Regions from separate parts of the Streptacidiphilus sp. PB12-B1b genome, predicted to be linked through region 1. Evidence: riboswitches for the same ligand, from Rfam matches in the RefSeq annotation. Region 1 holds a riboswitch; each other region holds the start of a gene.
The links. A riboswitch is a leader RNA that binds a small molecule or an ion and turns the genes downstream of it on or off. The one in region 1 is predicted to bind cobalamin.

Region 1 (10,152 bases):
GTGCTCCTCGATCAGGTCCGCGAGCCGGTCCAGCCGGTCCTCGCGGGCGGCGGCGAAGCAGGTGTCCGGCGCGGGGGTGAAAGCGCGCCCGGCCAGCTGGGCGACCTCCCGCAGGAAGGCCCGGCGGAAGCCGTCGTTCTCCAGCGCGCCGTGCCAGGTGGTGCCCCAGACCGCGCCGGTGCGGCAGCCGTCGAGGAACGGCTCGCCGCCCTCCACGGTGGCCACCCCGTGGTGGATCTCGTACCCGGCGACGGTCTGCCCGTACGCCTCGCCGACCGGGCGGGCCAGGGTCTTCTCCCGGGCGAACTCCACTCGCACCGGGAGCAGTCCGAGTCCGGGGACGGCCCCGGCCCGGGACTCGACCTCGTCCACGACCTCGCGCGCCAGCATCTGGTAGCCGCCGCAGACGCCGAGCAGCGGCTGTCCCTGCGCGGCCCGCCGGGCCAGGGCCGCGTCCAGGCCGCGCTCGCGCAGCCAGGCCAGGTCGGCGACGGTGGCGCGGCTGCCGGGCAGGACCACCAGGTCGGCGTCGGCCAGCTCCTCCGGCCGGGTGGCCCAGCGGACCAGGACGCCGGGCTCCTGGGCCAGGGCGTCGACGTCGGTGAAGTTGGACAGCCGGGGCAGCCGCACCACCGACACCCGCAGCACCTCCGCGCCGTGGGCGGGGCCGCTCGGGGCCCGGTCGACCAGCCCGGCCAGGTCGAGCGAGTCCTCGGCGTCCAGCCACAGGCCCTGCAGCATCGGCAGTACGCCGACGGTGGGGCGCCCGGTCAGCTTCAGCAGCATGTCCAGGCCGGGCTGGAGCAGCCGGACGTCGCCGCGGAACTTGTTGACGATCCAGCCGCCGATGTGCCGCTGGTCCTCCGCCGACAGCAGCGCCAGCGTCCCGTACATGGAGGCGAACACCCCGCCCCGGTCGATGTCGCCGACGACCACCACCGGCAGTCCGGCGGCGGTGGCCAGGCCCATGTTGGCCAGGTCGCGGTCGCGCAGGTTGATCTCGGCGGGGGAGCCCGCGCCCTCGCACACCACCACGTCGTGGCGGCGGCGCAGGTCGGCCAGGCAGTCCAGGGCGATCCGCAGCAGCGCGGGCTTGCGCTGGTGGTAGTCGAGCGCGCCGACCTCGGCCACCGGGCGGCCCAGCACCACGACCTGGCTGCGGCTGTCCGAGCCGGGCTTGAGCAGCACCGGGTTCATCGCCGCCTCCGGCTCGATCCCGGCGGCCGCCGCCTGCATGGCCTGGGCCCGGCCGATCTCCGCGCCGTCGGCGGTGACGAAGGAGTTGAGCGACATGTTCTGCGCCTTGAACGGCGCGACCGAGACGCCGGTGCGGGCCAGCCAACGGCAGATGCCCGCGGTGACCACGCTCTTGCCCGCGTCCGAGGTCGTCCCCGCGACCAGCAGTGCACCCGTCAACGCCGTTCCCTCCCACGTCCGCCGAGGCGTTCCCGGAGCAGGACCGCCGCGACCGCCGCGCCGACGGCCAGCAGCCCCACCCGGCGCGACAGCACGCACGCCCGTTCGATGTCGCCGACCGCCACCGGACGGCACTCGGCCGCCAGCACCGGCCGGTGCTCGGTCCTGGTCCCGTACGCCAGCGTCCCGCCGAGGCGGACGCCGAGTGCGCCCGCGAAGGCCGCCTCGGCCTGGCCGGCGTTGGGGCTGGGGTGGGCCGAGGCGTCGCGCCGCCAGACCCGCCAGGTCTCCGCGCGCCGCCCGGGACCGGCGGCGGCGACGGTCAGCAGCGCGGTCAGCCGGGCGCCGGGCCAGCCCGCGACGTCGTCCAGCCGGGCCGAGGCCCAGCCGAAGCGCAGGTAGCGCGGCGAGCGGTGGCCGACCATGGCGTCCAGGGTGTTCACCGCCCGGAAGGCCAGCAGCCCCGGCGTGCCCGCCAGCGCGCCCCAGACCAGGGCGTTGACCACGGCGTCGGCGGTGTTCTCGGCGACGGACTCCACCACCGCGCGGGCGATCTGCTGCTCCGTCAGCCCGCGCGGGTCGCGCCCGCACAGGTACGGCAGCCGCGCGCGGGCGGCGGGCAGGTCCCCGGCGTGCAGCGAGCCGCCGATCGTCCGCGCCTCGCGGACCAGCGACGCGCCGCCGAGCACGGTCCAGGTCGCCGCCCCGGCCAGCAGCATCCGGCCCGCCGACGCCAGGCCCGGGGAACGGACGGAGGAGCCGCCGCCCGAGGGCCCGCGCACCGCGCGCTCGGCGGCGATCGCCCCGGCCGCGACCGTCCCGACGCACAGGGCGGTGAAGGCCGCGCCGACCGCCCGGTGGTCACGCCACAGCCGTCGCTCCAGCGCCCCGGCCGCCCGGCCGAACCCGGCCACCGGGTGCCCGCGCCGGGGGTCGCCGAAGGCGGCGTCGGCGGCGTATCCCGCCGCGACGCCCAGGGCCGGTGCGCTGCGCACGGCGGTCAGCGGAGCGGCTGCGGGACGGTGGGGGCGGCGTGCGGGGGTGGCAGGCAGGGGACGCGCATGGCGTGGGATGTCCTCACTCAGGGTCCGCGCCCTGGATCGACGTACCGGGGGCGAGAGTCTCCTGGCTTCCGGATCGACGCGCTTCCGGGCCTTCCCGCAGCGGTACCGCACTGCCGTGGCCGTCGTTCGAAAGCGCTCCCCGGTGACAGTGGCGGGACCGCGCCGGATTCGCACCGGCTTCCTCTGCATGCCTCCGTTTGGCGCAATGATCCCACCACGCTGCCGGACCGACCGTCAACACACGGCCCGGCGACTCTTCTCACACCCGGCGCCCGCCCCCCCGGCCGGACGCGAGGACGCCGAGCCCGCGCCGGGTGCGGCACGGGCTCGGCGTCCTCGCGTCGGGCGGCTCAGGCGGCGCTGTCGCGGCCGCCCGCGCCCGGCCGCTCGGCGGTGCGCCGAGGCTGCAGCCTGACCAGGCTGAGCAGCTCCGCCGTGCCCTGGGCGACCTGGGCGACCTGGGCGACCTTTCCGGCCTGGGCCGCCTGCGCGGCCTTGGCGGCCTGGGAGATCTGGGCGACGGGGTTGGACCGACCGGTGGCCCGGCCGCGCCGCGCGGGCGCGACTGTCTCCGTCTGGCGTTGCAGCACCTGGTCCGCCGGGCTGGCCGGCGGGCGCAGGACGGTGTCCTCGAACCAGGCGAGGCCGAGGATCAGAAGCAGCCCCAGCGGGGCGATGAGCAGCCAGGCAAGGACAGACATGGGCACCCCAAGGTCGTTGAGTGCTGCGGTCCGGTGGAACCCCCCGGAGTCCAGCGTCCGCTCCGGCGGGCGTTTCCGCATCTCGGAGCGCCCACGCCCGGTCACTGCCTGTCAGTGACGCGTGTCAGCAATGCCTGTCGGTGACCGTGTCAGTGCCGCCCGGAGACCACGTCCGCCAATCGGGCGATCGGCGAGGTGGTGGTCCGGCCGCCGCGTTCCTGCCGGTCGGCGGCGTGGTAGGCGGCGTACATGCCGTGCACGCCGATCCAGCGCAGCGGCTCCGGCTCCCAGCGGCGGACCTGGTGGCCCACCCACGGCAGGCCGGTCAGCTCGCTGCCGTCCTCGCGCAGCACCAGGTCGCGCAGGGTCCGGGCGGCCAGGTTGGTGGTGGTGACGCCGCTGCCGACGTAGCCCCCGGCCCAGCCCAGGCCGGAGGCCCGGTCCAGCTCGACGGTGGAGCACCAGTCGCGCGGCACCCCGAGCACCCCGGACCAGGCGTGTGCGATCCGCACGTCCCGCGCGGCCGGGAAGAAGCGGACCATGATCTCCCGCAGCTGGTCGACGGTCTGCTGTGCGGTCCGCCCGTCGTTGTCGGTGCGCGAGCCGAAGCGGTACGGCACCCCGCGCCCGCCCAGCGCGATCCGGTCGTCGGCGGTGCGCTGGGCGTACATGTACGCGTGCGCCATGTCGCCGAGGGTCTCCCGGCCCTCCCAGCCGACCGAGTCCCAGAACTCCCGGGGCAGCGGCTCGGTCACCACCATGGACGAGTTCATCGGCAGCCAGGAGCGCCGCTCGCCGCGCAGCGCCGAGGTGAAGCCCTCGGTGGCCCGCAGCACGTACCGCGCCGACACGGTCCCGGTCGCGGTCACCGCCCGGGCCGGGCGGCCGTCGGCGGCGGGCAGGATCTCCCGCACCGCCGTGCCCTCGTGCACGGTCACGCCCAGCGCCCGGACCACCCGGGCCAGCCCCCGGGCCAGCTTCGCCGGCTGGATCCGGGCCCCGTGCGGCGTCCAGCTGCCGCCCAGCGTCCCGGCGACGCTGATCCGCGCGGCTGCCTCGGCGGCGCCGAGCAGCACCTGGTCCGTCTCGCCGTAGGCGTGCTCGGTGGCGACGTACCCGCGCAGCCGGTCCAGCTGCGCCGGGGTGTAGGCGACCTCCATCATGCCGCCCTTGACGATGTCGGCCTCGATGCCCTCGGCCGCGCAGACCTCGATCACCTCGTCCACGGACCGGTTCATCGCCTGCTGCATGGCCACCGCGCCGGGCTTGCCGTACCGGCGGGCGAAGGCGCCGCGCCCGGCGAAGCCGTTGTAGAGCCAGCCGCCGTTGCGGCCTGACGCGCCGTAGCCGCAGAAGCGCTGCTCCAGCACGGTGATCCGGAGCCCGGGATCGGCCTTCTTCAGGTAGTACGCGGTCCACAGCCCGGTGTAGCCCCCGCCGACGATGCAGACGTCGGCCTCGGCCGAGCCGTCGAGGGGCGTGCGCGGCGCGGGGACGCCCGCCTCCGCGTACCAGAACGAGACACCGCCGTTGGCGATGGCGGACGTGCCCATCAGGAGGACCTGCTTCCGCGAGGAGTGGGTTTTCCGGACCGTACCCATCCGCCGCGAGCAGCGGCAATGCGCACTCTGTCAGCCTCCCGCCGGGAAACGGGACACAGCGTCGGACGGACGGGCGTTCCGGGCGTCCGCCGGATGGCCGCGCCCGGCTGGCGCGCGCCGTGCATGGGCACTGGGATGGCGGGGAGGAGTACCGAGCGGGCACCGCCGAGCGTGGGGAGCGACATGCGTTGGGGAAGGGCAGCAGCCGTGGCCGCCGCAGCCGCCGTCGGAGCCGGTGCGGCGGTGCTGGCGGCGAGCCGGGCGGCCTCCGATTTCTCGGTCCGGCCCCGGGAGACGCCTCCGGCCGGGGGCGGTGGGCTGCGGGTGCAGGCCTCCGCCGACGGCCGGATCGAGCTGACCCGCAGCGGGGAGACGCTCCGCCCGGGCCGCTACGCCCTGGAGTGGGGCCCGGACGGCTCCGGTCCGGACGGCACCGGCCCCGTCGCCGGCTCCGTGCCCGCCGCCGGCCTGGGCTCCGGCCGCTCCGGCCGGGCCGTGGTCGGCGAGGTGATCGGCACCACCGACCGCACCGTCGTCCGCCGGCTGGAGAGCGGCACGGCGCCCCCCGACGGCACCGCCGTCCGGATCACCCCGCGGGTGCTGGTCGGCGACCCGTCCACCGCGCTCGGGCTGGACTTCACCGAGCCCCTGGTCCGCGGCGAGCTCGGGCCCATGCCCGCCTGGTACCTGTCCGGCGCCCGCGACCTGTGCGTGGTGGCCGTCCACGGCCCCGGCGAGGACCGACAGCAGGTGCTGCCGCTGCTGCCGCTGCTGACCCGGCTCAAGGTGCAGGTGCTGGCCGTGACCTATCGCAACGACGAGGGCGCGCCGCGCTCGCCGGACGGCCTCTCGCATTTCGGCGAGACCGAGTGGCGGGACGTGGAGGCGGCCGTCCAGCTGGCCCTGTCCGGCGGCTTCGGGCGGGTCCTGCTCCACGGCTGGTCGATCGGCGCGACCACGGCGCTGCACTTCCTGGAGCGCTCCCCGTGGCGGGACAGCGTGCGCGGCGTGGTGCTGGACTCCCCGGTGCTGGACGTCCGCGGCGCCGCCCGCCGCCAGGCCGCCCGGCGCGGCGTGCCGGACGCCCTGGCCGTCCTGGGGGCCCGCGCCGCCGAGGGCCGCGCCGGGCTGGACGGCGCCGCCGCGGACCGGCTCGCGCTGGGCCTCGGGCTGAATGCCCCGGTGCTGCTGATGCAGAGCCCGGACGACACCGTCGCCGACCCGGGACCGGCCCGCAGGCTGGCCGCGAGCCGCGAGGACCTGGTGCTGTACCGGGAGTTCCCCGGGGCTGAGCACGCGGCCCTGTGGAACGCCGATCCGGCCGGTTACGAGGAGACCCTGCGCAGGTTCCTCACCCCCCTCCTGTGACCCATCCGTCACCATTCCGGGACACGTTGGAAGCCCGTGTACCTGAGGATGTGACAACTACACCGTCCACGGGGAAGACTGCACGGCGTGACGTCCCGGAATTCGCGCGACCGTGATGCCCGACCTGTGGGTGGCACCGCTCAGGTGACCAGGCTGCCCACGGCTGTGCTTCCCACGCAGCCACGCAGCAGCGCCCCGCCCCGACCTTCGACCCAAGCCCGCCGCACTCCACCGGCCGGGCTGCCAGGACCCGCCCAGCTCGCTCCGCTCGCCCGGCGGCTGCTCGCCGACGCGGTGCGGATCGCCCGCTGGGCCGGGGAACTCCCCAGCGTCGACCGGCGCGGGGACCTCCACGAGGCGGACGCCCACGCCGCCGGGCGGGCGCTGGCCCTGACCATGCCCGCCGCCGCCGAGGCGTGGGAACGCGCCCGGCTGACCGGCCTGATCGAGCTGCGCGGCAGCGGCGCCGGCCCCGGCTGGCGGCTGCACGCCTGGGAGCACGACGACGAGGCCGTCCTGCGCGGCTGGGCGGCCCTGTTCGACGCCTGGACGCTGCTGGTGCCCGTCCCGGACCGGGCGCTGACCTCGCTGGCCGGCCTGGCCGTCGACCACGCGCCGCAACTGCTCTCCTTCCTGCACCTGGTGGACGATCCGGTTCCGCTCACCGAGCTGCGGGAGCTGTTGAGACGCGGCCTGGAGGAGCAGTGGCACGGCGGGGTGCATCCGGCCCTGGGCGCCCCCGTCCCGCACGCCGCCTGGGCGGTCTCCGCCGTGCGCGGCGACAGCGCCCTGGCGCTCACCCTCACCCCCGGCCCGGCCGAGGTCGCCGGCGTCCTGGACTGGATGCTGGACGGCTTCGCCGCCGTCGGCGCGCTGGTCCGGCACGCCGAGTGCACCGGCCCGGACGGCGCCGACGCAGCCGACGGCTGCGCCGAGCTCACCCCCCTCGGGCACTGGGCGGTCCGCGCCAAGCTCGAAGAGATCTGCATGGTCGCCCAGACCGCCGCCGGGCACATCGAGCAGTCCGCGCTGGAACTGCTCACCGCCTGCGCCCGCTACTCGCCCGGCCCGGCCCGGGCCGAGTACCGGGCCTGGCTGGCCGCCCGGCAGACCGACCGCGCCGTCGCCGACCTGCTGGCCGTGGCCCGCGGCGAGGACGCCCTGCTGCGCGGCCTGGCCTTCGAGGCCCTGCGCGTCGCTGGGCACCCGGCCGAACCCGCCGTGCGAGACTGCGTGGACGAGCCGCTGCTGCGCCCGTACGCGCTGCTGTGGCTGGCCGAGCAGACCGACGAGGGCGTCCTGCCCTCGGACGTCCTCGGCCAGGACGACGCCGCCTGGCTCTGGGTGGACACCGGCGCCGCCGTGCTGGAGCACGGGGACACCGCGATGCTGGTCCGGCACGTCCAGGGCGCGGCCGACGGCGATCCGGGCCGGCTGTTCGCGCTCGCCCGACGGGTCGGGCACCCGCGCGCCGGGCAGGTCCTGGCCGCGGTCGCCTCGGCCCACCCCGACCCGGGCGTCGCCCGAGCCGCCCGCCGCAGCGCCTTCAGCGTCCACGACGGGGGCGCGTAGCCGCCCCGGAGCACCGTCGGCCCACCGTCGGCCCCGGAAGGAGACCTGAGCCCATGGCGCAGCCGCCCGAGCCCCCGGCACAGCCGTCCGAGGAGCACCCCCGGGTCACCGCCGCCCGCCTCGGCGGTGAGGGGGTGGTCGGCGTCGCCCTGGGCTGGGTGGACAACGCCGGGGTCGGCCGGGTCAAGGCGGTCCCGCTGGCGCGGCTGGCCGACGCCGCCGACCAGGGCGTCGGCATGTCGCCGGTGTTCGACACCTTCCTGGTGGACGACTCGATGACCTCCGGCCGCTGGCTCGGCGGCCCCGACGGCGACCTGCGGCTCCTCCCCGACCTCAGCCGGGCGGTGGCCCTGGCCGCGCAGCCCGGCTGGGCCTGGGCCCCGGCCGACCGCTACCGGCAGGACGGCACGCCGCACCCGGCCTGCCAGCGGCAGTTCGCCGCGCGGATGGCCGAGCGGGCCGCCGCCCGGGGGCTGGCCCTGCGGGCCGCCTACGAGACCGAGTGGATCGTCCAGCGGCCGGACGGCGGCTATCCCACCGACGGCCCGGCCTACGGGATGAACCGGCTGACCGACCTCTCCGACTACCTGCGGGACATCCTCTCCGCCCTGGCGGAGCAGGGCCTGACGGTGCAGCAGATCCATCCGGAGTACGCCGAGGGCCAGTTCGAGGTCTCGGTGGCGCCGGAGGGGCCGGTCGGCGCGGCCGACACCGCCGTCCTGGTCCGGCACACCCTGCGGGCGGTCTCCGCCGCGCACGGCCTGCGCGCCTCGTTCGCCCCGGCGTTCGCCCCCGGCGGCGTCGGCAGCGGCGCCCACCTGCACCTGAGCGTCTGGCGCACGGGGCCGGACGCGGCGCCGCAGAACCTGCTGACCGGCGGCCCCGGACGGCACGGGCTGACCGCGCAGGGCGAGGCGTTCCTGGCCGGGGTGCTGGCGGAGCTGCCCGCGCTGCTGGCGCTGGGCGCGCCCGGCCCGTCCAGCCATCTGCGGCTGGTGCCCTCGCACTGGGCCGGGGCCTTCCAGTGCTGGGGCCCGGAGAACCGCGAGGCCGCGCTGCGGCTGGTGCCGGGGCTGCCGGACCGGCCGGAGAGCGCCAACGCCGAGGTCAAGTGCTTCGACGGGGCGGCCAATCCGTACCTGGCGGTGGGCGGGGTGATCGCGGCCGGTCTGGCCGGGATGGACGCCGGAGCGGTGCTGCCGCCGGAGGTGCGCGGCGATCCGGCCTCGGCCGACGGCGTCCCCCGGCTGCCGACCGGCCCCGAGCAGGCGCTGGCGGCGTTCGAGGCGTCGGCGGTGCTGCGGGAGGCCCTGGGCGAGGTGCTGCACGACACCGTCGCGGCGGTCCGCCGGGCGGAGGCCGCGGCCTTCGCCGGGCAGCCGCCCGAGGCCGTGATCGCCGCCACCCGCTGGCGCTACTGATGGCCTTCCGGCTGCCGCCGGGGCTGCTGCTGCTGGACCACCACTGCCACAGCGTCACCGCCGCCGACCTGTCCGACGACGCCTTCGGCTCGCTGCTGACCGAGTCCGACCGCCCGCAGCCGCCCGGCACCAGCGCCTGGGACAGCGCGCTGGGCCTGGCGGTACGCCGCTGGTGCCCCCCGGCGCTCGGCCTGGAGCCGCACGCCCCCGCGGCGGACTACCTGGCCCGCCGCCGCGAGCTGGGCCCGCAGCGGGCCACCGGGGCGCTGCTGCGGGCCGCCGCGCTGGACGCCTGCCTGGTCGACACCGGACTCACCGAGGCGGCCGGGGCCCCGCTGCTGGACCTCCCGGCGTTGGCCCGGGCCGGCGGCGCCCGGGTCCGCGAGGTGGTGCGGCTGGAGCAGGTGGCCGAACGGCTGCACAGCAGCTCGGACGGCGGCTCGGACGGCGGCCCGGACGGCGGCCCGGCCGGGGGCAGCGGCACCACCGCCGCCCGCTTCGGCGCGGACGTCGCCGAGGCCCTGGCCGCGACCGTCCGGGAGCGGGACGCGATCGCGGTCAAGTCCGTCGCCGCCTACCGCCACGGTCTGGAGCTGGACCCGGCCCGCCCGTCCGCCGCCGAGACGGCCCGGGCGGCCGGGGAGTGGCTGGCCGCCCCGGCCGCCCGGCTGGACCACCCGGTGCTGCTGCGGCACCTGCTGTGGACGGCGGTGGACCTGGGCCTGCCGATCCAGCTGCACACCGGCTTCGGCGACCCGGACCTGACCCTGCACCGGGCCGATCCCTCGCTGCTCACCCCGTTCGTCCGCGCGGTCGAGCCGAGCGGCGTCCCGCTGGTGCTGCTGCACGGCCACCCCTACCACCGGCAGGCCGCCTGGCTGGCCCAGGCGTTCCCGCACGTCCACTGCGACCTGGGGCTGACCCTGTCGTACACCGGGCCGGGCGCGGTCCGGGTGCTGGGGGAGTTCCTGGAGCTGGCGCCGTTCGGCAAGGTGCTGTTCTCCACCGA
Region 2 (10,152 bases), 4.8 Mb from region 1:
TGGCCGACCTCACCCGCGACCTCTCCGCCGCCGCGGGCCTGTGACCCCCGCTCCGCCCGGGCCCCGCAGTCGGCGGGGGCCGGGTGGAGCGGAGCGCCCGCGCCCTAGGGTGGCGGCCATGGAGACCACCGACACCCCCGCCATATCCGCTGCCGGCGCGCTGACCGGCAGCGAGCGCCTGCTGGACGTCCCCGGCGTGCACAACCTGCGCGACGTCGGCGGGTTCGCCGCCGCCGACGGCCGACGGGTGCGCGCGGGCGCGCTCTACCGCTCGGGCGCGCTCGGCGAGCTGACGCCCGAGGGTGCCGAACGCCTGGCCGAGCTGGGCCTGAACACCGTTGTCGACCTGCGCAGCGAGCCCGAGATCCGGCGCTGGCCGGACCTGTCCCACGGGCTGCCGTTCAGCTCGGTCAACCTGCCGACCCTGCCGCCGTTCGAAGCCACCTCCGGCAACCCGGACTCGGCCGTCGACGCCTCCCCCGACGCCTCCCTCGACGGCGAGCCGGACGCCGACGGGCAGGGCGGGGCCCCGGCCGCCCCGCACCACCCGCTGGAGCCCATGTACGCCTTCATGGCGGACGTCGCGGGCCCGCCGATCCTCGCCTGCGTCCGGCGGCTGCTGGAGCCCGGCGCGCTGCCCGCGCTGCTGCACTGCGCCGTCGGCAAGGACCGCACCGGGGTCACCGTGGCCGTCATCCTCTCCGCCCTGGGCGTGGACGAGGCCGACATCACCGACGACTACGTCCTGTCCAACCTTGGCCTCGGGCTGCTCGGCGAACCGGTGCACTACCTCGACGAACACGGGGTGGACCGGATCTCCCGACCGGTCCACCCCGACCTGCTCGCCCTCTTCCTCCGCCGGACGTCCGGCCGCTACGGCAGCATGCAGGCGTACCTGCGCCACCTCGGGCTGACCTCGGAGGAGCTGCGGCGGCTGCGGGAGCTGCTCACAGAGAGCGCCTGAGCACCCGCCGCCGGAGCAGCAGCAGCCCGGCGCCGCCGCCGAGCGCCACGGCGGCGGCGCCGCCGATCAGCAGCGTGCCCTCGCCGGAGACGCCGGTGGCGGCCAGCTCCGGCCGGGCGCCGCCGTGACCGTCACGGCCGTCCCAGCCGTCGTGGCCGTCCCGCCCGCCGTGGTCGCCGCGGTCGCTGTGGTCGCCGTCGCCGTCCTGGCCGCCGCGACCGGCCCAGCCGGCGCCGCTCCCGTCGGCGTCGGCGGCCTGACCGCTCCAGCCGCCGTCCTGGTTCCCGGCGCCGCCACGGCCGCCGCTGTGCGCGACCGCGTCCAGCCCGACCGGCACGGCGGCGTCCGTCCCGCCGTGGCCGCCCTTGCCGCCGCCGTGGCCCTTACCGCCGTGGCCCTTCCCCGCGCCGTGGCCGTGGCCGCCCTTGCCCTTGCCGCCCTTGCCGGTCTCCCCACGGCCGTCCCCGCCCGCGCTGCCCCCGGCCTGCGGCTGCGTCCCGTGCGGTGCTGCGTGCGGTGCTGCGTGCGGTGCTGTGTGCGCCGCCGCGCGGGCTGGGTGCGGGTCCACCGCCGCAGCCGCCGCCACGGCCGCTGCCGGAGCCGCTGCCGTCCGGAGGTCGACGGCCCGGGCTCCCGTCGCCGGGGCGATCCGGACGGGCCGCTGCGGCCGCGGGCGGACCGCGCTGTCGGCCGCCGGGCGGGCGCTGTCGCAGCCCGGGTCGGCCCGGCTCTGCGACGGGTGCCCGGTGGTGGAGGCGTGGCCGCCCGCCGGGCTCGTGCGGTGCGACTGACGGGGTCTCACGGCGGGCTGGGCGCTGTCGTGCGAGGCCCTGCTGACGGCCCCGCAGGCCGCCGCCTCCGGCGCGGCGGCGCGTACCGCCCCGCCCGCCCGTGCCGTCGTCGCGGTCGCCGTCGCCGTCGCGGCCGCGTGGGCCATGCCCGCCGTGCCCATCGCCCCCAGCGGCCCGGCCACCAAGGCGGCCAGGCCCAGTCCTATCGTCCTGCGCATGCGTGTTGTAGTAGTCACTTTTTGAATCTGACACGCCACCAGTCGTCACGCTCGGCGACGACGACCGGGTACCGCCATTCCGGTGCCGGGCCCCGTTCCGAGCCCCTTCCGGCGCTGGGGCAGACTCTCGGGCATGGACATCGTCATCCGCCCCGCCCTCGCGTCCGAGCTCGACGCCGCCGGGGATCTCACCGCCGAATCCTTCATCGGCGACGGCCACACCGCGCGCGACAGCGCCAACGCGGCGCGCCTGCGCGACGGCCGCGACCGGGCCCGGCGGGCCGAGCTGCTGGTCGCCGTGGACCCGCTCTCGGGGGCGCTGCTGGGGTCGGTGACCTTCGCGCCGCCGGGTTCTCCGTACGCGGATCTGGCGCAGGGGCAGGAGGGCGAGTTCCGGATGCTGGCGGTCTCGGCGGAGGCGCGCGGGCGGGGCGCGGGCGAGGCGCTGGTGCGCGCCTGCATCGAACGGGCGCGCGAGCGGGGCCTGCCGAGGCTGGTGATGTCGACCCAGCCGGCCATGGTCCGCGCGCACCGGATCTACGAACGGCTCGGCTTCGTACGCACCCCGGCCCGCGACTGGTCCCCCGCCCCGGGAGTCGAACTGATGACCTATGCATTGGAACTAGTCCAGTGAATCTGCTCACGCCCGACACAACATCTGGTGGTGCTTCCAGCCAGCGCCACCAGATGTATGCTCACTCTCGCTGTCGAAGCAGGGGAACCCGGTGCGAATCCGGGACTGCCCCGCAGCGGTGAGCGGCTGCGCCCCGAGCGTCCCGACCCTTCCGGTCGCCCGGAATCGCGCCCGCAAGTCCGATTACCTGCCGACGGCATGACTTCCGGGCCCCGAGGGTGGGCCGAGGATGTGCTGCGCGCTGCCGTCTTGCGCTTTCGCACGCCTCGCTCCGCCCGAGGCGGCCCCTCGCCGACCGGCCGCCGCCAACGAGGAGCGAACGTGACTGACACAGCAACCGCCACCCTGCCTGCCCAGGCCGGTGCACCCGGCACCCCTGACGGCCCCGGCGCTGCCCTGCTGCGTACGCTCACCGAGCGCTCCGCCGACCTCCCCGAGGTGGACCCCGGACGGGTCGCCGCCGCCGCCCTGCGCGGCCGCAGCGGCGGCGCGGACTACGCCGAACTGCGCGGGCTGGCCACCGAGGCCGCCGCCGCGCTCATCGCCGAGGACCCGCAGTACTCCCGGCTCGCGGCCCGCCTCCTGGCCGAGGAGATCCGCGAGGAGGCGGCCGGCCAGGGCTCCACCTGCTTCGCCGCCTCGATCACTGTCGGTCACCGCGAGGGGCTGATCGGCGACCCCACCGCCGCGTTCGTCGCCGCCCACGCCGCGGCCCTGGACGCGGTGGTCGACCCCGCCGGGGACGACCGCTTCGAGTACTTCGGGCTGCGCACCGTCTACTCCCGCTACCTGCTGCGCCACCCGATCACCCGTCAGGTCATCGAGACCCCGCAGCACTTCATGCTGCGCGTCGCCTGCGGGCTGCAGATCGGCGGGGACACCGGCTCCGTGGCCGAGGTCGCCGAGCTGTACCGGCTGATGAGTCGGCTGGAGTACCTGCCCTCCTCGCCGACCCTGTTCAACTCCGGCACCCGGCACCCGCAGATGTCCTCCTGCTACCTGCTGGACTCCCCGCTGGACGAGCTGGACTCGATCTACGCCCGCTACGCGCAGATCGCCCGGCTCAGCAAGCACGCGGGCGGCATCGGCCTGTCGTACAGCCGGATCCGCTCGCGCGGCAGCCTGATCCGGGGCACCAACGGCCAGTCCAACGGCATCGTGCCGTTCCTGCGCACGCTGGACTCGTCGGTGGCGGCGGTCAACCAGGGCGGCCGGCGCAAGGGCGCCGCCTGCGTCTACCTGGAGACCTGGCACGCGGACATCGAGGAGTTCCTGGAGCTGCGCGACAGCACCGGCGAGGAGGCCCGGCGCACCCACAACCTCAACCTGGCGCACTGGATCCCGGACGAGTTCATGCGCCGGGTCGAGGCCGACGCCGAGTGGTCGCTGTTCTCCCCCGGCGACGTCCCCGAACTGGTCGACCTGTGGGGCGCGGAGTTCGACGCCGCCTACACCAAGGCCGAGGCCGCCGGGCTGGCCGCCCGCACCGTCCCGGCCCGCTCCCTGTACGCCCGGATGATGCGCACCCTGGCGCAGACCGGCAACGGCTGGATGACCTTCAAGGACGCCTCCAACCGCGCCGCCAACCAGACCGCGCTGCCCGGCCGCACCGTCCACTCGTCCAACCTGTGCACGGAGATCATCGAGGTCACCGACGACTCCGAGACCGCCGTCTGCAACCTCGGCTCGGTCAACCTCGGCGCGCACCTGCTGGCCGACGGCTCGATGGACTGGGAGCGGCTGGACGCCACCGTCCGCACCGCCGTGACCTTCCTGGACCGGGTCGTGGACATCAACTTCTACCCGACCCCCGAGGCCGCCGCCTCCAACTCCCGCTGGCGGCCGGTCGGCCTGGGCGTCATGGGCCTGCAGGACGTCTTCTTCCGGCTCCGGCTGGACTTCGACTCGGCCGAGGCCAAGGAGCTGTCCACCCGGATCTCCGAGCGGATCATGCTCGCCGCCTACGAGACCAGCTGCGACCTGGCCGAGCGCCTCGGCAGGCACGAGGCGTACCAGGAGACCCGCGCCGCGCGCGGCCAGCTGCACATCGACCACTTCGACACCGCCACCGCCTGGGCCGACCGCTGGGCCGCGCTGCGCGAGCGGATCGCCGTCACCGGGCTGCGCAACTCGCTGCTGCTGGCGATCGCCCCGACCGCGACCATCGCCTCCATCGCGGGCGTGTACGAGTGCATCGAGCCGCAGGTGTCCAACCTGTTCAAGCGGGAGACCCTGAGCGGGGAGTTCCTCCAGGTCAACCCGTACCTGGTGGCCGACCTCAAGGCGCTCGGGCTGTGGACCTCCGCCGCCCGCGAGTCGCTGCGCGAGGCCAACGGCTCGGCGCTGGAGATCCCCGGCCTGCCGGACGACCTCAAGTCGCTCTACCGCACCGCCTGGGAGCTGCCGCAGCGCGCGCTGATCGACCTGGCCGCGGCCCGGATGCCGTACCTGGATCAGAGCCAGTCGCTGAACCTGTTCCTGGCCTCGCCCACCATCGGCAAGCTCAGCTCGATGTACGCGTACGCCTGGAAGGTCGGCCTGAAGACCACCTACTACCTGCGCTCCCGCCCGGCCACCCGGATCGCCCGCGCCGCCCAGGCGGCCCAGGCCGCCGAGGCCGCGCCGGTCACCGAGGCCGCTCCGCCGCTGAGCCAGCCGGCCGACCTCTCCAACGACCTGCCGATCGTCGAGGACGACGCGGCGATCGCCTGCTCCCTTGAGAACCCCGAGTCCTGCGAGGCATGCCAGTGATGTCCGACCCCGCCACGCCCCGCGCCGCCGAGAAGAACCTGCTCGACCCGGGCTTCGAACTGACCCTGCGTCCGATGCGCTACCCGGACTTCTACGAGCACTACCGCAACGCCATCAAGAACACCTGGACCGTGGAGGAGGTGGACCTGCACTCGGACGTCGCCGACCTGGCCAAGCTGAGCGCGGACGAGCGCCACCTGCTGGGCCGCCTGGTCGCGTTCTTCGCAACCGGCGACTCCATCGTCTCCAACAACCTGGTGCTGACGCTGTACAAGCACATCAACTCGCCCGAGGCGCGGTTGTACCTGTCCCGCCAGCTGTTCGAGGAGGCCGTGCACGTCCAGTTCTACCTGACCCTGCTGGACACCTACCTGCCCGACCCGGAGGACCGCAACGCGGCCTTCGCCGCGGTGGAGAACATCCCCTCCATCCGCGAGAAGGCCCAATTCTGCTTCCGCTGGATCAACGAGGTGGAGAAGCTCGACGCGCTGCACACCAAGGCCGACCGCCGGCGCTTCCTGCTCAACCTGATCTGCTTCGCGGCCTGCATCGAGGGGCTGTTCTTCTACGGGGCCTTCGCGTACGTCTACTGGTTCCGCTCGCGCGGCCTGCTGCACGGGCTCGCCACCGGCACCAACTGGGTGTTCCGCGACGAGTCCATGCACATGGACTTCGCGTTCCAGGTGGTGGACACCGTCCGCGCCGAGGAACCCGACCTGTGGGACGACGAGTTGGGCGCGCAGGTCACCGCGATGCTGGAGGAGGCCGTCGAGGCCGAGCTGCAGTTCGCCCGCGACCTGTGCGGCGAGGGCCTGCCCGGCATGAACACGGACTCCATGCGGCAGTACCTGGAGTGCGTGGCCGACCAGCGCCTCGCCCGCCTCGGCCTGCCGGTCCGCTACGGCTCGGAGAACCCGTTCGGCTTCATGGAGCTCCAGGGCGTCCAGGAGCTCACCAACTTCTTCGAACGCCGGGTCTCCGCGTACCAGGTGGCCGTCGAGGGCTCGGTCTCCTTCGACGACGACTTCTGACCCGGCGTCGACGACCTCGGGCGGGGCGGATCGCGCCTCCCGGCGCGGAAGGCGCGGCGGGAGGCGCGGGTCCGGCGGGTCTAGCCGGCGGAGCGCGCCGCCTGGAGGATGACGCGGTCCACCACCTGCGGGGCGGCGGCCGGGACGTCATGGCCGAGTCGGCGGTGACGCCCCGGGCGCAGGCCCGCTGGGCCATGGAGAACTCGGCCTTGGTCGGGATCGCGTTGTCGTGGAGCGCGACGATCTCCCACTTGGGCACGGAGGCCGGCGGGTTGACGGTGGCCGGCTCCGCCGGCGCGGTCTGCTCCGGGGAGAGGCCGCCGGCGTACACCGAGCTGAAGTCGGCCGGGTTGATGTAGATGTCGGTCCCGCCCGGCTCCGGGCGGGTGAGCAGGTTGCTCCCGGTCAGCTGCGACCCGGGGAACTTGTAGGTCAGCTCCGCGGGGCTCTCGCCCTTCTCGGGGATGCAGGCGGCGACATAGACCAGCGCCTTGACCTCGGGATCCGCCGCAGCCGCGGAGCTGATCAGGAAGCCCGCGTAGGAGTGCCCCACCGGCACGATCGGACCGCTGATGGTCTTCAGGACGCTCAGCAGGTACGCCGAGTCCGACGCCACCCCGCGCAGCGGGTTGGCCACGGCGACGACGGGACAGCCCTTCGCCTCCAGGAAGGCGCACACCCCGCTCACCCGCGAGTCGCTCTCCGGCCTGGACACCCTCATCGTCATCAGCTTCGACTCCGCCCGCACCGCCTCTGGACCAACCTCACCACCCGCCCCACCGCTCTCAGAGCAGGGTCTTCCAGTAGGACCAGAAGCGGATGAGGATCATGCCGCCGATGACCAGGTACCAGAGCAGGGGGCCGAACCAGTGGAGGGTGAGCAGGGCGTCGAGGGGGTTGCGCCAGCGGGCGGGGGTGGGGATGACGCAGTGCTTGAGGTTGTGCAGGGTGACGTACCAGAACAGCGGGAAGATGATCACCCAGACGACCATGCAGTACGGGCAGAGCGCGCCGATGCTGTAGAGGGACTGGCCGACCAGCCAGCAGATCAGGCCGAGGCCGAAGGCCGTGCCGAGCTGCAGGCCGGCCCAGTACCAGCGGCGGTAGCGGGCGCCGGCCAGGAGGCCGGTGCCGACGGCGAGGACGACGGCGAAGCCGGCGATGCCCATCAGCGGGTTGGGGAAGCCGAAGACCGCCGCCTGGGGCTTGGTCATCACATTGCCGCAGCTGATGATGGGGTTGATGCTGCAGCTCGGTACGTATCCGGGCTGGGTGAGCAGCTTGAAGCGCTCGTAGGTGAGCGTGAAGGAGGCCAGGAAGCCCAGGGCGCCGGTGACGACCAGGAACCAGGCCATGGCCCGGCCGGCGCCGACGGGGGCGCCGGCCTCGGGGGCGGTGGTGTCGCGGTCCTGGGCAGCATCAACGTCCATGCTGTCCAGGATCGCCCACGGCCCGGTAGGGCGCGGATAAGACCGGGGCCCGGTCGCGGGCCCGGGGCTCAGTCGTTGGGGACGGTCTCGTAGCGCGGGGTCAGCTCCGCCATCTGCCGCAGGGCGTCCTTGCGGTCCCGCTTGGAGAGCCGGTCGATGTAGAGGTAGCCGTTGAGGTGGTCGGTCTCGTGCTGGAGGCAGCGGGCGAAGAAGCCGGTGCCCTCGACCACGATGTCCTTGCCGTCCTTGTCCTGGCCGCGCACGACCGCGAACTCCGGGCGGGCGAGGTCCGCGTACGCGCCGGGGACGGACAGGCAGCCCTCGGGCGACTCGTCCAGGGTGCGCTGGGCGGGGTCGAGGTCGTCCAGGACCGGGTTGACCACCACGCCGATGTGGCGGACGCCGTCGTCGTCCGGGCAGTCGTAGACGAAGACCCGCTGGGCGACGCCGATCTGGTTGGCCGCGAGGCCCACGCCCTCGGCCGCGTACATGGTCACGAAGAGGTCGTCCACCAGGGCGGCGAGCTCCGGGCCGAACTCGGTGACGGTCGCGCAGGGGTGGTGCAGGACCGGGTTGCCGACGACGGTGACCGGCCGGAACGTCCCCCTGGTCAGGTCCGGCTCCTCGCCGACGACCTGCTGCGGGGCGCGCTCCTCGGCCTGCCCGTCGGCCGGTGCGCCGACGGCCTGCGCGGCGGCGTCCTCAGCGACGTCCTCGACCTGTTCCTCGACCTGCTGTTCCGACATGCCGCTGCCACTCGCCTTCAGTCCGTACACGGGTAAGCCACCAGGGTACGGGGAACCGCGGGGTCAGCAGACTTCTTCCAGGTCACGGTAGGCGCGACCGGCCGGGTTGCCGAGCACCCAGCGGTCCAGCAGCAGGCCGACCAGGTCGGCCGGGGCGGCCATGCCGCACTCGCGTTCGGGGAGCCACAGGGCGCCCGCGCTGCGGTGGCTGAGGTGGCCGAGCTGCCCGTCGTCGTGCGGGTCGTGGTGCTCGCTGTGGCCGTCGTCGGCGGGCATCCGGCTCTCGGAGCAGTCCCGGCACAGCAGCCGCACCGAGGACGTCCAGTCCTCGGCGGCGTAGCCGGCCTCGGAGACCAGCCGCTCCAGGGCGTCCCGGTCGGCCTCGGTCTCGGCCTGCAGCAGCACCACCCAGGTCGGCACCGGGGAGGGCGCCCACAGCTCGATCTCGTCGAAGACCGGGTAGGGGACGCCGTCCGCGACCCGCTCGCCGTGCGGGGTGCCGTCGTGCAGCACCACCTCGCCCCAGCGGCGGCCGGAGGACGGCAGCGGGATCGACAGCACCTCGACCCGGGCCGGGTCGAGTCTGCGGCCCCAGACCACCTCGGACTCGCCCTCCGGGGAGAGCCGCACCGGGGTCGTCCCGAAGTCCAGGCTGACCGGGCCCTCGCCCTGCGGCAGCCGCAGGCCGTACGCCTGCCAGGAGCGCCGGGCCAGGGCCCAGTCCTGCAGCGCGGTCGCGGCGATGCCCAGGTTCCACCAGTCGGGGGCTCCGGGGTTGCGGTCGAGCAGGGCCACGGCGCGCAGCCCGGCCGCCCGCGCCTGCTCCCAGTCCCGGCGGAACTTGTGCAGCAGCGCGAGGTTGAACCAGGAGTCGGACAACCACGGCTCCAGGTCCGCGGCGCGGACCAGCAGCGCCCCGGCGTCCTCCAGGCGTCCGCTCCCGATGAGCGTGAAGGCCCGGTCGGTCGTCTGCCGCCAGCTGGCGGACGGCCTTTGCCGTGCCCGATTGAAGATCTTCACCTCGGCCTGCCACTCGTCCGATTCCACCCGGTGGTCCGGGCTTGCCCGCAGTGGTGCTGTGCGACGTGCGCCTCCACAAGCACGCTACGTCGCCGTGCGCCGCGACGCCACGCACAGCCGTGGTCCTGCTGTCCGCCCCGCCGCCGCATCAGCCGTCTCCTCCGCCGCCTGTCGACGGTTCCACCGACGACGATCGACCGACGACGGCTCACCGACTCCATGCCCGCTCGACGGCCCGCCACACACGTGGGGCCCGCCCCCTTCTCCTGCATCCAACCATGCCAAGGCCCCGGGGCTCGACGCCTCGGGGCCATGGGATGGTTCGGACACTTTCGGTGCGGCCGGGATTTCCGCGCCCGTACGCCGGTCCGCAGGCGGCCCGACCTGGTCGGACCTGCGGCAAGCGGGGAGCGGACGGGGCTCGGCGGCGCGGTCAGTCGCGCGCGACGGCCTCCGCGGCAACGTATGATGCGGCGTCACGACCGGGGCCGGAGTCGGCCGCTGGGGTCGGCACCGGGCTCGCGGCCGAGGATTCGGCGTCCGCCGCGGCCCCGCCCGCAGGCGCGG
Region 3 (10,152 bases), 2.5 Mb from region 1:
TCAACTCCGGTGGCCCGGGCGGCATAACCGCCCGGGCCACCGGTACGTCACGACCCGCTCCGGCGTTCGTGCTGCACAGCCGGCCACGGTGGCGCGTCAGTTCAGCTGATCCAGGGCTATGGAGAAGGCCGTGGCCGCCAGACCGGTGGGGTCCGCTGAACGCTCGTGGCAGCGTTGCAGGGCCTCGGCGATGGTGCGCGAGACGTCGTCGAAGACAGCGGTGTCGGTGATCTCGTCCGTGCCGTCCATGAGCAGGGCGAAGGTGCGCGCCATGCCGCAGTTGGCGAGGAAGTCGGGGACGACGGCCACGCTCCTGTCCGCGTGCTCGTAGGTCGTGCCGTAGAAGATCTCGGTGTCCGCGAAGGGCACGTTCGCACCGCAGGCGATGACCTCCAGGCCGGCTGCGGTGAGCCGGTCGACCTGCTCGCGGGTGACCAGGCGCGAGGCGGCGCAGGGCAGGAAGACCTCGGCACCCAGGTCCCAGATACGGGCGTCAACCTCGGTGAAGGGGAGCAGGCCGTCCGCCCGGAGGGTGTTGCCGCTGCGGTTCAGGAAGAGCTCGCGGACCTCCTCCGGGCCCAGGCCCTGCGGGCTCAGCAGGCCGCCGTCGCGGTCGATGACGCCGACGACGCGGGCGCCGGACTGCGCGGCGTAGTAGGCCGCCGCCGCGCCGACGTTGCCCCACCCCTGGACGACGACGCGCTTGCCCTCCAGGTCACCGCCGTAGGTCGCGTAGAAGTGGCGGACGGACTCGGCCACCCCCCAGCCGGTGATCAGGTCGGAGACCGTGTAGCGCCGGGCCGGGTCGGGGGACAGTCGAGGGTCCTCGACCACCTGGGCCACCCCCTGGCGTAGCTGGCCCAGGCGACGCACCTGGGCACTGTCGCCGGGGCCGTAGTGGCCCCGCACCACGCCCTCCTGCGGATGCCACAGCCCCAGGCCCTCGGTGAGCGGCACGACCTCCGCCATCTCGTCGACGTTCAGGTCGCCGCCGGTGCCGTAGTAGCTGCGCAGCAGCGGGGTGATGGCCTGGTACCAGCGGGTGAGGACGCCCTGCTTGCGCGGGTCGCGCGGGTCGAAGTCGATGCCGGACTTCGCGCCGCCGATCGCCGGGCCGGAGACGGTGAACTTGATCTCCATGGTCTTGGCCAGCGACTCGACCTCGTGCCGGTCCAGCCCGGCCCGCATCCGGGTGCCGCCGCCGGCCGCGCCGCCGCGCAGCGAGTTGATCACGACCCAGCCCCTGGCCGGGGTCTCGGTGTCCTGCCACTCGAAGACGATCTGCGGGGCCTTCGCCTCGAACTCGGCCAACTGGACCTTCACGACTGCTCCTTGTGCACGTGCTCGGAAAAGTGGGGGTGGGTGGGGGCGGGCAGGATGCGGCCGGCGACCTCGCCGAGGCCGATGCGGGCGCCGTCGGGGCCGGGCGCGGTCGCGCGGATGACGACCTCGTCGCCGTCCTCCAGGAAGGTCCGGGTGGAGCCGTCGGGCAGGACGACGGGGTCCTGGCCGCCCCAGCTGAGCTCCATCAGCGAGCCGCGCTGGTCCTTGTCCGGGCCGCTGACGGTGCCGGAGGCGAACAGGTCGCCGGGCCGGATCGAGGCGCCGTTGACGGTCATGTGCGCCAGCATCTGCGCCGGGGTCCAGTACATGGTCGCGTACGGCGGGCGGGAGACCGGGTGCCCGTTGAGGCGAATCTCCAACTCCAGGTCCAGTCCCCAGGGCTGACCGCCGGTCAGGTACGGCAGTGGCTGCGGGTCCTGGCGCGGCGGGTCGGTCCGGGCGTGTTCGAGCGCGGCCAGCGGGACCACCCACGGGGACACCGAGGTGGCGAAGGACTTGCCCAGGAAGGGGCCCAGCGGCACGTACTCCCAGGCCTGGATGTCGCGGGCCGACCAGTCGTTGACCAGGCACACGCCGAAGACGTGCTCGGCGAAGTCCGCCGGGGCCACCGGCTGCCCGGGCGCGGTGGCGGCGCCGACGACGAATCCGACCTCCGCCTCGATGTCCAGCCGCAGGCACGGCCCGAAGGAGGGTGCCGCGTCCGTGGGCGCCTTGCGCTGGCCGTTGGGGCGCGGCACCGGCGTCCCGGAGACCACGACGGTCCCCGAGCGGCCGTGGTAGCCGATCGGCAGGTGCTTCCAGTTCGGGGTCAGCGGCTCCGAGCCGGGGCGGAACATCTGGCCGATGTTGCTCGCGTGGTGCTCGCTGGCGTAGAAGTCGACGTAGTCGCCGACGGTGAACGGCAGGTGCAGCCGCGCCTGGTCCAGCGGGACCAGGGCGGGCTCCACCACCGCGCGCCACCGCTCATCGGTCAGCAACTCGGTGATGCGGGCCCGGACCGCGTCCCAGCGGGCGCGGCCCTGGCCGAGGAAGGCGTTGAGCGCGGGCGCGGCGAAGACCGGGTCGTCCAGCGCGGTGGCCAGGCACAGCACCTGGTCGCCGATGCGCACGCCCACGCGCGGCTCGCGGTCCGCGGTCGAGAACACCCCGTAGGGGAGGTTGCTCACGCCGAAGGCGGAGCCCTCGGGAAGGGCGAGCCAGGTCATGTGTGGGTCTCCTCGGGGCGGCGCACCAGGCCCAGTGCGGTCAGGTCGGTGACGGGATCGGTGATGCTGCACGTCCCGAAGGACAGGAAGGCGGTGCGGGCCCGCGCCAGCCGGCCGTCCTCGGCGGCGGCTGCCACCTGGCCGGCGACGATCCCGGGCGAGCGTTCGGCCAGGATCTCGGCCAGCTCCGCCGGCTGCCCGCCGCGCAGCGCGGCGTCGGTCGCCAGCAGCACGTTCAGGAACCCGTGCTGCTCCAGGGCGCCGTCGGTGTGCCGGACGGCGTGGTGCAGTCCGGCGGTGCACTTGAACGGCAGCCCGCGCCCGGCCGCGGCGAGGATCGTCCGGGACAGTTCCCGCTCGTCCGGGTGCGCCTGTGGGACCAGTCCGCCGGTGCGGAACTTGGCCCGGTGCCGGGTGCCGACCAGGGCGTCCAGCACGTCTTCCTGGCGCGGCCCGCGCGGGACCTCCAGGAACCCGGCGACCCCGGCGGGAAGATGGGCGTCCAGGGCCGCGACCGCCTCGGCGGCCGTCATCCGCTCCGGCAGGACCACCTCCACGGCCGCGAGGACGCCGGGCGCCGCCCGGGCGAAGCGCTCCAGCGCCTGCGGGAGTGCGTCCGGCCCGTCGGGCAGGGTCAGGCTCACCGCGAGCGGGCCGGTCAGCTCGTCCACCCGGGCGGCCGGGCAGACGAAGGAGCCGACGAGCGGGGCGTACCAGGCGGACCGGTGCCCCTGGTGCGCCGGGAGCGCCTGCGGCAGCGGCAGGTCGCCCGGCGGGAAGACGGCCGCGTCGTCGAGGAAGGCGTCGAACGGTCCGAGTGGGCCGGACGGGCCGGGGGCGCTGCCTGGGGAGGCGGTCACTGCGCCTCCCCTGCCTGCCGGGCCCAGGTCCAGGCGTAGCCCGGATCCTCGCACCCCTGGCCGGCGACGCCGAGCTCCAGCGGACGGAAGGTGTCGACCATGACCGCGAGCTCGTCGAAGAACTCGGCGCCCAGCGAACGCTCCACCGCGCCCGGCTGCGGGCCGTGCGAGTGGCCGCCGGGGTGCAGGCTGACGGAGCCCTGGCCGATGCCGGAGCCGCGACGGGCCTCGTAGTTGCCGCCGCAGTAGAACATGACCTCGTCCGAGTCCACGTTGGCGTGGTAGTAGGGCACCGGCACCGCGAGCGGGTGGTAGTCCACCTTGCGCGGCACGAAGTTGCACACCACGAAGTTGCGGCCCTCGAAGACCTGGTGCACCGGCGGCGGCTGGTGCAACCGGCCGGTGACCGGCTCGAAGTCGGCGATGTTGAAGGTGTACGGGTACAGGCAGCCGTCCCAGCCCACCACGTCGAACGGGTGGCGCTGGTGGACGTGGACCGTGCCCGCCTGCCCGGCCGGGCCCGCGCCGCGGTGCCGGACGTACACCTCGGTCTCGCCGTCGTCGACGACCAGCGGCTCGTCCGGGCCGTGCAGGTCCCGCTCGCAGTAGGGCGCGTGCTCCAGCAACTGCCCGTAGCGCGACAGGTAGCGCTTGGGCGGGGCGATGTGGCTGTCCGCCTCGATGACGTAGGCCCGCAGCGGCGCGCCCGGGTCCGGGATCCAGCGGTGGGTGGTGCCGCGCGGCAGCACCACGTAGTCGCCGGCCCGGACCGGCAGGACGCCGAAGCCGGTCTCCACCGTGCCGCCGCCGGACTCGACGTAGACGCACTCGTCGCCGACCGCGTTGCGGTACAGCGGGCTGGGCGCGTCGGCGGCCACGTAGGACAGCCGCACGTCGGCGTTGCCGAGCACCAGCCGGCGGCCGGTGACCACGTCCACCGGCGCCGTGTCCTGGTCGGGGAAGAGCGCGTGCAGGCGCAGGTGCCGCGGCAGCAGGGGAGCGTTGGGGGCGGTGCGCTGGTCCGGCAGCTCCCAGGACCGGGCGCTCGTCAGCGCGGAGGGGATGCCCTGGTGGTAGAGCAGCGAGGAATCGCTGGAGAAGCCCTCCTCGCCGACCAGTTCCTCGTAGTACAGCCCGCCGTCCGGGCGGCGGTGCTGGGTGTGGCGCTTGGGCGGGACGTGGCCCACCCGGCGGTAGTACGGCATACCGGGGCTCTTCCTCGCGTTCCTCGCAGCCTAGAAGTTGCCGCGCTTGGCCTGCTCGCGCTCGATGGCCTCGAACAGCGCCTGGAAGTTGCCCTTGCCGAAGCCCAGCGAGCCGTGGCGCTCGATCAGCTCGAAGAAGACGGTCGGCCGGTCACCGATCGGCTTGGTGAAGATCTGCAGCAGGTAGCCGTCCTCGTCGCGGTCGACCAGGATGCCGCGCGAGGCCAACTCCTCGACCGGTACCCGGACCTGGCCGATGCGGGCGCGCAGCTTCGGGTCGGTGTAGTACGAGTCGGGCGCGTCCAGGAACTCCACGCCCTTGGACCGCAGCACGTCCACGGTGGCGAGGATGTCGTTGGTCGCCAAGGCCAGGTGCTGGACGCCGGGCGCGCGGTAGAAGTCCAGGTACTCGTCGATCTGGGAGCGCTTCTTGCCGACGGCCGGCTCGTTCAGCGGGAACTTCACCCGGTGGTTGCCGTTGGCGACGACCTTGCTCATCAGCGCCGAGTACTCGGTGGCGATGTCGTCCCCGACGAACTCGGCCATGTTGGTGAAGCCCATGACCCGGTTGTAGAAGTCCACCCACTGGTCCATCTTGCCCAGCTCGACATTGCCCACGACGTGGTCCAGGGCCTGGAACAGGCGCTTGGGCTCGCCCTGCGGCTTGACCCAGCCGCTGCTGCGGGCGACGTAGCCGGGCAGGTAGGGGCCGGTGTAGCGGGAGCGGTCGACCAGCGTGTGCCGGGTCTCGCCGTAGGTGGCGATGGCGGCCGTACGCACGGTGCCGTGCTCGTCGGTGACGTCGTGCGGCTCGACCAGGACGGTCGCGCCCTGGGTGCGGGCGTGCTCGATGCACTTGTCCACATCCGGGACCTCCAGCGCGATGTCCACCACCCCGTCGCCGTGGCGGCGGTGGTGGTCCAGCAGCTCGCTGTCCGGGTCCACCCCGCCCTTGACGACGAACCGGGCCGCGCCCGAGCGCAGCACATAGGCGTGGTGGTCGCGGTTGCCGGTGGTGGGGCCGGAGTAGGCGATCAACTCCATCCCGAAGACGGCCTGGAAGAACAGCGACGCCTGCGTGGCGTTGCCCACCGACCAGACCACGGCGTCCCAGCCGGTCACCGGGAAGGGGTCCCGGTCCCCGTCGTACTCCACGAGCCCGACCAGCTGACGCAGCTGGCCCAGGTCGAGTTCGGCGAGTCGTTCCTGGTCGGTGAGGGTGGTCTCGATGGTCACGGGTCGTTCTCCTCCACTGAGCACTGCGGCGATGGACACAGAGCACACCGTATGAAGCCGTGGGGGACAAGAGTGCCTCGCTGGGCTGCACAACCTGTACGATCTGCCCAGCCATCCGGCACAATCACTGAGCATATTGTCCAGTGGATCGAGCAAGGTCGCCCTAATCACCGTCTGCAGGGACGCGGCGGACGCGGCCATGGAAAAGCCCTGCCGTACCCGGAATCCGCCCCCGCGTCGGACCGCCGAGGCGCGTCAGCGTGCGGTCGCCGTGGGTTACTGGGGCGCCGGGGCGCAGCCGCCGTCGGCGAGGTAGCCGGTGACCTCGGTGGTGACCGAGGTGCCGACGATGTCGCCATGGATGCAGTCGCCTGCGGGCGGTTCGACCACCACGGACATGTCCACCGGGTCGGTCGCCGAGAAGGCGGTGACCGCGACGGCGGCCGGCGTCATCCTGGTGGCCGTCGCCGTGACTGTCTGCAGCTGTGCCTGGGTGACCGGCTTGCCGACCAGGTGCTGGAGTGCGGTCCGCAGGGTCGCGGCCAGGGGCTGGTCCAGCGCCTCGGCGCTCGGTGCGGCTGGCAGTTGGCTGGCGTACGCGTGGTTCTCCGCGGTCCGCTGCTGCCAGCTCTCGCTGATGCAGGGGGCTGGTGTCGAGTCGCCCTGCGCCTCGGGCGGTAGGCAGAACCCCTCCGGCACCGGGCGCGCGGACCCTGCGGCCGTCCGCCCCTGCGCCTGCGCCTGCGAGGAGGTCACGTGCTCGGTGCCGCAGCCGCCCAGCGCGGCGGTCAGCAGGAGTGCGGCACATCCCTTGGCCAGTCCCGAAGAGCGCATCTGCCACCCTGGTCCGACAGCCCATCAGTTCGGATGCAGAACGATCCGATCGTGATCGGAACGTTGCAGTTCCGTCCCGGTCGGGCCACGGGCCGACTCCTCCGTCCTCGGCCGGTGCCACCCGGAGCGGATGCGGCAACCGCACCCGTTCATCCGCGATCCGGACGCGGAGGGCGCCATGGGGATAGGCTGGTAAATGCAGTCGGTTCGCCCTGTCTGCCAGGCAGGGCGTCGTAAGAGGGAACCCGGTGGGAATCCGGGACTGCCCCGCAGCGGTGAGTGGGAACGACCGCCGTCACACGCACTGGACGACACAGTCCGGGAAGCGACGGCCAGTAGGTGCCGGAGTACCAACAGGTCTCCGGTGTGCCCATGAGTCCGAAGACCTGCCACTGCCCGCGTGCTCCCTGCACACGGTGATCTCGGTGACCTCGTGGGCGGGTTGGCGGAGCAGGCGGGCACGGGTAGGGGGCCGCGCCCTGACTGCTGTTCCTTCGCGCCCCGTGCTCTCCCGGGATCGCAACGCGACTCGCGAAGGAGAGTTCCGTGTCACCGAGTGTCACCAGCGCGCAGGCCACCGTCCACGGCTATCCCCGGCAGGGCCCCAACCGTGAGCTGAAGAAGGCCGTCGAGGGCTACTGGACCGGCCGGGTCGACGCCCAGGACCTGCACATGACCGCCGCCACGCTGCGCCGCGCCGCCTGGCAGAGCCTTGCCGACGCCGGGATCACCGAGATCCCCACCGGGGACTTCTCCTTGTACGACCACGTTCTGGACACCAGCGTCGCCGTGGGTGCGATCCCGGAGCGGCACCGCGCCGCGGTCGATGCCGATCCGCTGGACGGCTACTTTGCGATGGCGCGCGGCACCCAGGAGGTCGCGCCGCTGGAGATGACCAAGTGGTTCGACACCAACTACCACTATCTGGTGCCCGAGTTGGGCCCGGACACGGGCTTCGCCGCGAACCCGGCGAAGCCCGTCGGCGAGCTGAGCGAGGCCCTCGCGCTCGGCCACAACGCCCGGCCGGTCCTGGTCGGGCCGCTCACCTACCTGCTGCTGGCCAAACCCGCGCCGGGCGTCGCCGCCGACTTCCAGCCGATCACCCTGGTGGACCGCCTGCTGCCGGTCTACGCCGAACTCCTGGAAGACCTGCACGCGGCGGGCGCGGAGTGGGTCCATCTGGACGAGCCGTGCCTGGTGCAGGACCGGACTCCGGCCGAGCTCAACGCCGCAGCCCGGATCTACCGCGAGCTGGGCACGGTCACCGACCGCCCGAAGATCCTGGTGGCGACCTACTTCGACCGGGCGGGCCAGGCCCTGCCGGTGCTGGCCAAGGCCCCGATCGAGGGCGTCGGCCTGGACTTCACCGGCCCGGCCGCTGCCAATCTGGACGACCTGGCCGCCGTCGGCGGCCTGCCCGGCAAGCGCCTGGTGGCCGGTGTCGTGGACGGCCGCAACATCTGGATCAACAACCTGGAGAAGTCGCTCACCACCCTGGGCACCCTGCTCGGGCTGGCCGACCGGGTCGACGTCGCCCCCTCCTGCTCGCTGCTGCACGTCCCGCTGGACGCCGCCGTCGAACGCGACCTGGATCCGCAGGTCTCGCGCTGGCTGGCCTTCGCCCGCCAGAAGACCGCCGAGATCACCACCCTGGCCACGGCGCTCAGCCGTGGCACCGACGCCATCGCCGCGCAACTGGCCGCCAACCGGGCCGACCTGGCCTCCCGCGCCGCCTCCGCGATCACCCGCGACCCGGCCGTACGCGCCCGCCTGGCCGCGACCACCGACCAGGACGCCCACCGCGCCCAGCCCTATGCCGAGCGCGCCCGGGCCCAGCGCGCCCGGCTGGACCTGCCGCTGCTGCCCACCACGACCATCGGCTCCTTCCCGCAGACCACCGACCTGCGCACGGCCCGCGCCGACCTGCGCGCCGGGCGCATCGACACCGAGGGCTACCAGGAGCGCATGCGGGCCGAGGTGCGTGAGGTCATCGCCTACCAGGAGAAGGCCGGGCTGGACGTCCTGGTGCACGGCGAGCCCGAGCGCAACGACATGGTCCAGTACTTCGCCGAGCAGCTGCACGGCTACCTGGCCACCCAGCACGGCTGGGTGCAGTCGTACGGCACCCGCTACGTGCGCCCGCCGGTCCTGGCCGGGGACATCTCCCGCCCCGCCCCGATGACCGTGGAGTGGTTCCGCTACGCCCAGAGCCTGACCGACCGTCCGGTCAAGGGCATGCTCACCGGCCCGGTGACCATGCTGGCCTGGTCCTTCGTCCGGGACGACCAGCCGCCGGCGGACACCGCCCGCCAGGTCGCCCTGGCCCTGCGCGACGAGGTCGGCGACCTGGAGGCGGCCGGCGCCGCCGTGATCCAGGTCGACGAACCGGCCCTGCGCGAGACCCTGCCGCTGCGCGCCGCCGACCGTCCCGGCTACCTGGCCTGGGCCACCGAGGCGTTCCGGCTCAGCACCAGCGCGGTCCGCGCCGACACCCAGATCCACACCCACATGTGCTACGCCGAGTTCGGCGAGATCATGACCGCGATCGACGACCTCGACGCCGACGTCATCTCATTGGAGGCGGCGCGCTCGCACATGCAGGTCGCCCACGAGCTGGCCCAGGTCGGCTACCCGCGCGAGGTCGGGCCGGGTGTCTACGACATCCACTCGCCGCGCGTTCCCAGCACCCAGGAGGCCGCCGCCCTGCTGCGTCAGGGCCTGGCCGCGATCCCGGCCGAACGGCTGTGGGTCAACCCCGACTGCGGCCTGAAGACCCGCGGCTGGCCGGAGACCCGCAGCTCACTGGACCACCTGGTGGCGGCCGCCCGCCTGATCCGGGAGGAGCTCAACGCCTGACCCGGCCACCGGGGCGGGCGGGCACGCCACCGCGTCCGCCCGCCCCAGGCCGCGCCGAGCAACCACGGACCGGTGGGGGAGCCGTACCGGTGCGGCGTGGGCCCGGCGGAAGCGGTGCACGTCGCCCGGCGGTCGTTCCCACTCGCCGCTGCGGGGCAGTCCCGGATCCCCACCGGGTTCCCCCCTGACGACGCATCCCGCCTGGCAGACGGGGGCGGTGCTGCACCGCCACGGCTGCACCGTCGCCGTCCTCGAACGCGACCTGGCTGCCTACGGTGCCAACCGCTCCTTCGTCGCCCAGCGCAACAGCGGCGGCCACGTCAAGGTGTACGCCAAGTTCCGCGCGCCGCTGGACTGGCACACGAACCTGGACCTGGCGGACGACGAGGCCGTGCGATCGAGCCTGCTGGCCCTGTTCGACGGCTGGGCCGCTCCCGTCCTCGACCTCCTCCGGCACGGCACCGCTTTCGTCCACCGCCCCTTCTACGCCCTGCCCGTGTCCCACACCTGGACCCACGTAAAGCCGTCGCCCACTTCGACCAAGTCCAGCCATCCTGAACGCCAAGCGAACGCAGGGACGTCTGCGTCGAACGCGACCATCGGCCCAAGCAG

Region 2: it holds a riboswitch for cobalamin, as region 1 does, so the genes downstream of both, GXW83_RS05285 (ribonucleoside-diphosphate reductase subunit alpha) here and GXW83_RS25500 (cobalamin biosynthesis protein) in region 1, are expected to answer to the same signal.
Region 3: it holds a riboswitch for cobalamin, as region 1 does, so the genes downstream of both, metE (5-methyltetrahydropteroyltriglutamate--homocysteine S-methyltransferase) here and GXW83_RS25500 (cobalamin biosynthesis protein) in region 1, are expected to answer to the same signal.

The regions. Positions count from the first base shown of each region.
Region 1 covers NZ_CP048405.1:5,890,138-5,900,289, reverse strand. The annotation lists gene GXW83_RS25505 (cobyric acid synthase) at 1-1,416, opposite strand, end outside; gene GXW83_RS25500 (cobalamin biosynthesis protein) at 1,413-2,420, opposite strand; cobalamin riboswitch at 2,535-2,665, opposite strand; gene GXW83_RS25495 (hypothetical protein) at 2,831-3,181, opposite strand; gene GXW83_RS25490 (FAD-binding oxidoreductase) at 3,331-4,734, opposite strand; gene GXW83_RS25485 (S9 family peptidase) at 4,966-6,150, shown strand; gene GXW83_RS25480 (hypothetical protein) at 6,316-7,722, shown strand; gene GXW83_RS25475 (glutamine synthetase family protein) at 7,776-9,143, shown strand; gene GXW83_RS25470 (amidohydrolase family protein) at 9,143-10,152, shown strand, end outside.
Region 2 covers NZ_CP048405.1:1,131,134-1,141,285, reverse strand. The annotation lists gene GXW83_RS05305 (phospho-sugar mutase) at 1-44, shown strand, start outside; gene GXW83_RS05300 (tyrosine-protein phosphatase) at 119-964, shown strand; gene GXW83_RS05295 (LPXTG cell wall anchor domain-containing protein) at 948-1,973, opposite strand; gene GXW83_RS05290 (GNAT family N-acetyltransferase) at 2,107-2,607, shown strand; cobalamin riboswitch at 2,619-2,817, shown strand; gene GXW83_RS05285 (ribonucleoside-diphosphate reductase subunit alpha) at 2,929-5,358, shown strand; gene GXW83_RS05280 (ribonucleotide-diphosphate reductase subunit beta) at 5,358-6,389, shown strand; gene GXW83_RS05275 (alpha/beta hydrolase) at 6,310-7,110, opposite strand; gene GXW83_RS05270 (vitamin K epoxide reductase family protein) at 7,175-7,819, opposite strand; gene def (peptide deformylase) at 7,888-8,565, opposite strand; gene GXW83_RS05260 (hypothetical protein) at 8,629-9,585, opposite strand; gene rsrA (mycothiol system anti-sigma-R factor) at 10,019-10,152, opposite strand, start outside.
Region 3 covers NZ_CP048405.1:3,343,336-3,353,487, forward strand. The annotation lists gene GXW83_RS15035 (Glu/Leu/Phe/Val dehydrogenase) at 97-1,323, opposite strand; gene fahA (fumarylacetoacetase) at 1,320-2,549, opposite strand; gene GXW83_RS15045 (hypothetical protein) at 2,546-3,409, opposite strand; gene GXW83_RS15050 (homogentisate 1,2-dioxygenase) at 3,406-4,614, opposite strand; gene hppD (4-hydroxyphenylpyruvate dioxygenase) at 4,645-5,850, opposite strand; gene GXW83_RS15060 (hypothetical protein) at 6,127-6,684, opposite strand; cobalamin riboswitch at 6,871-7,093, shown strand; gene metE (5-methyltetrahydropteroyltriglutamate--homocysteine S-methyltransferase) at 7,231-9,540, shown strand; partial or broken gene GXW83_RS15070 (FAD-dependent monooxygenase) at 9,803-10,064, shown strand.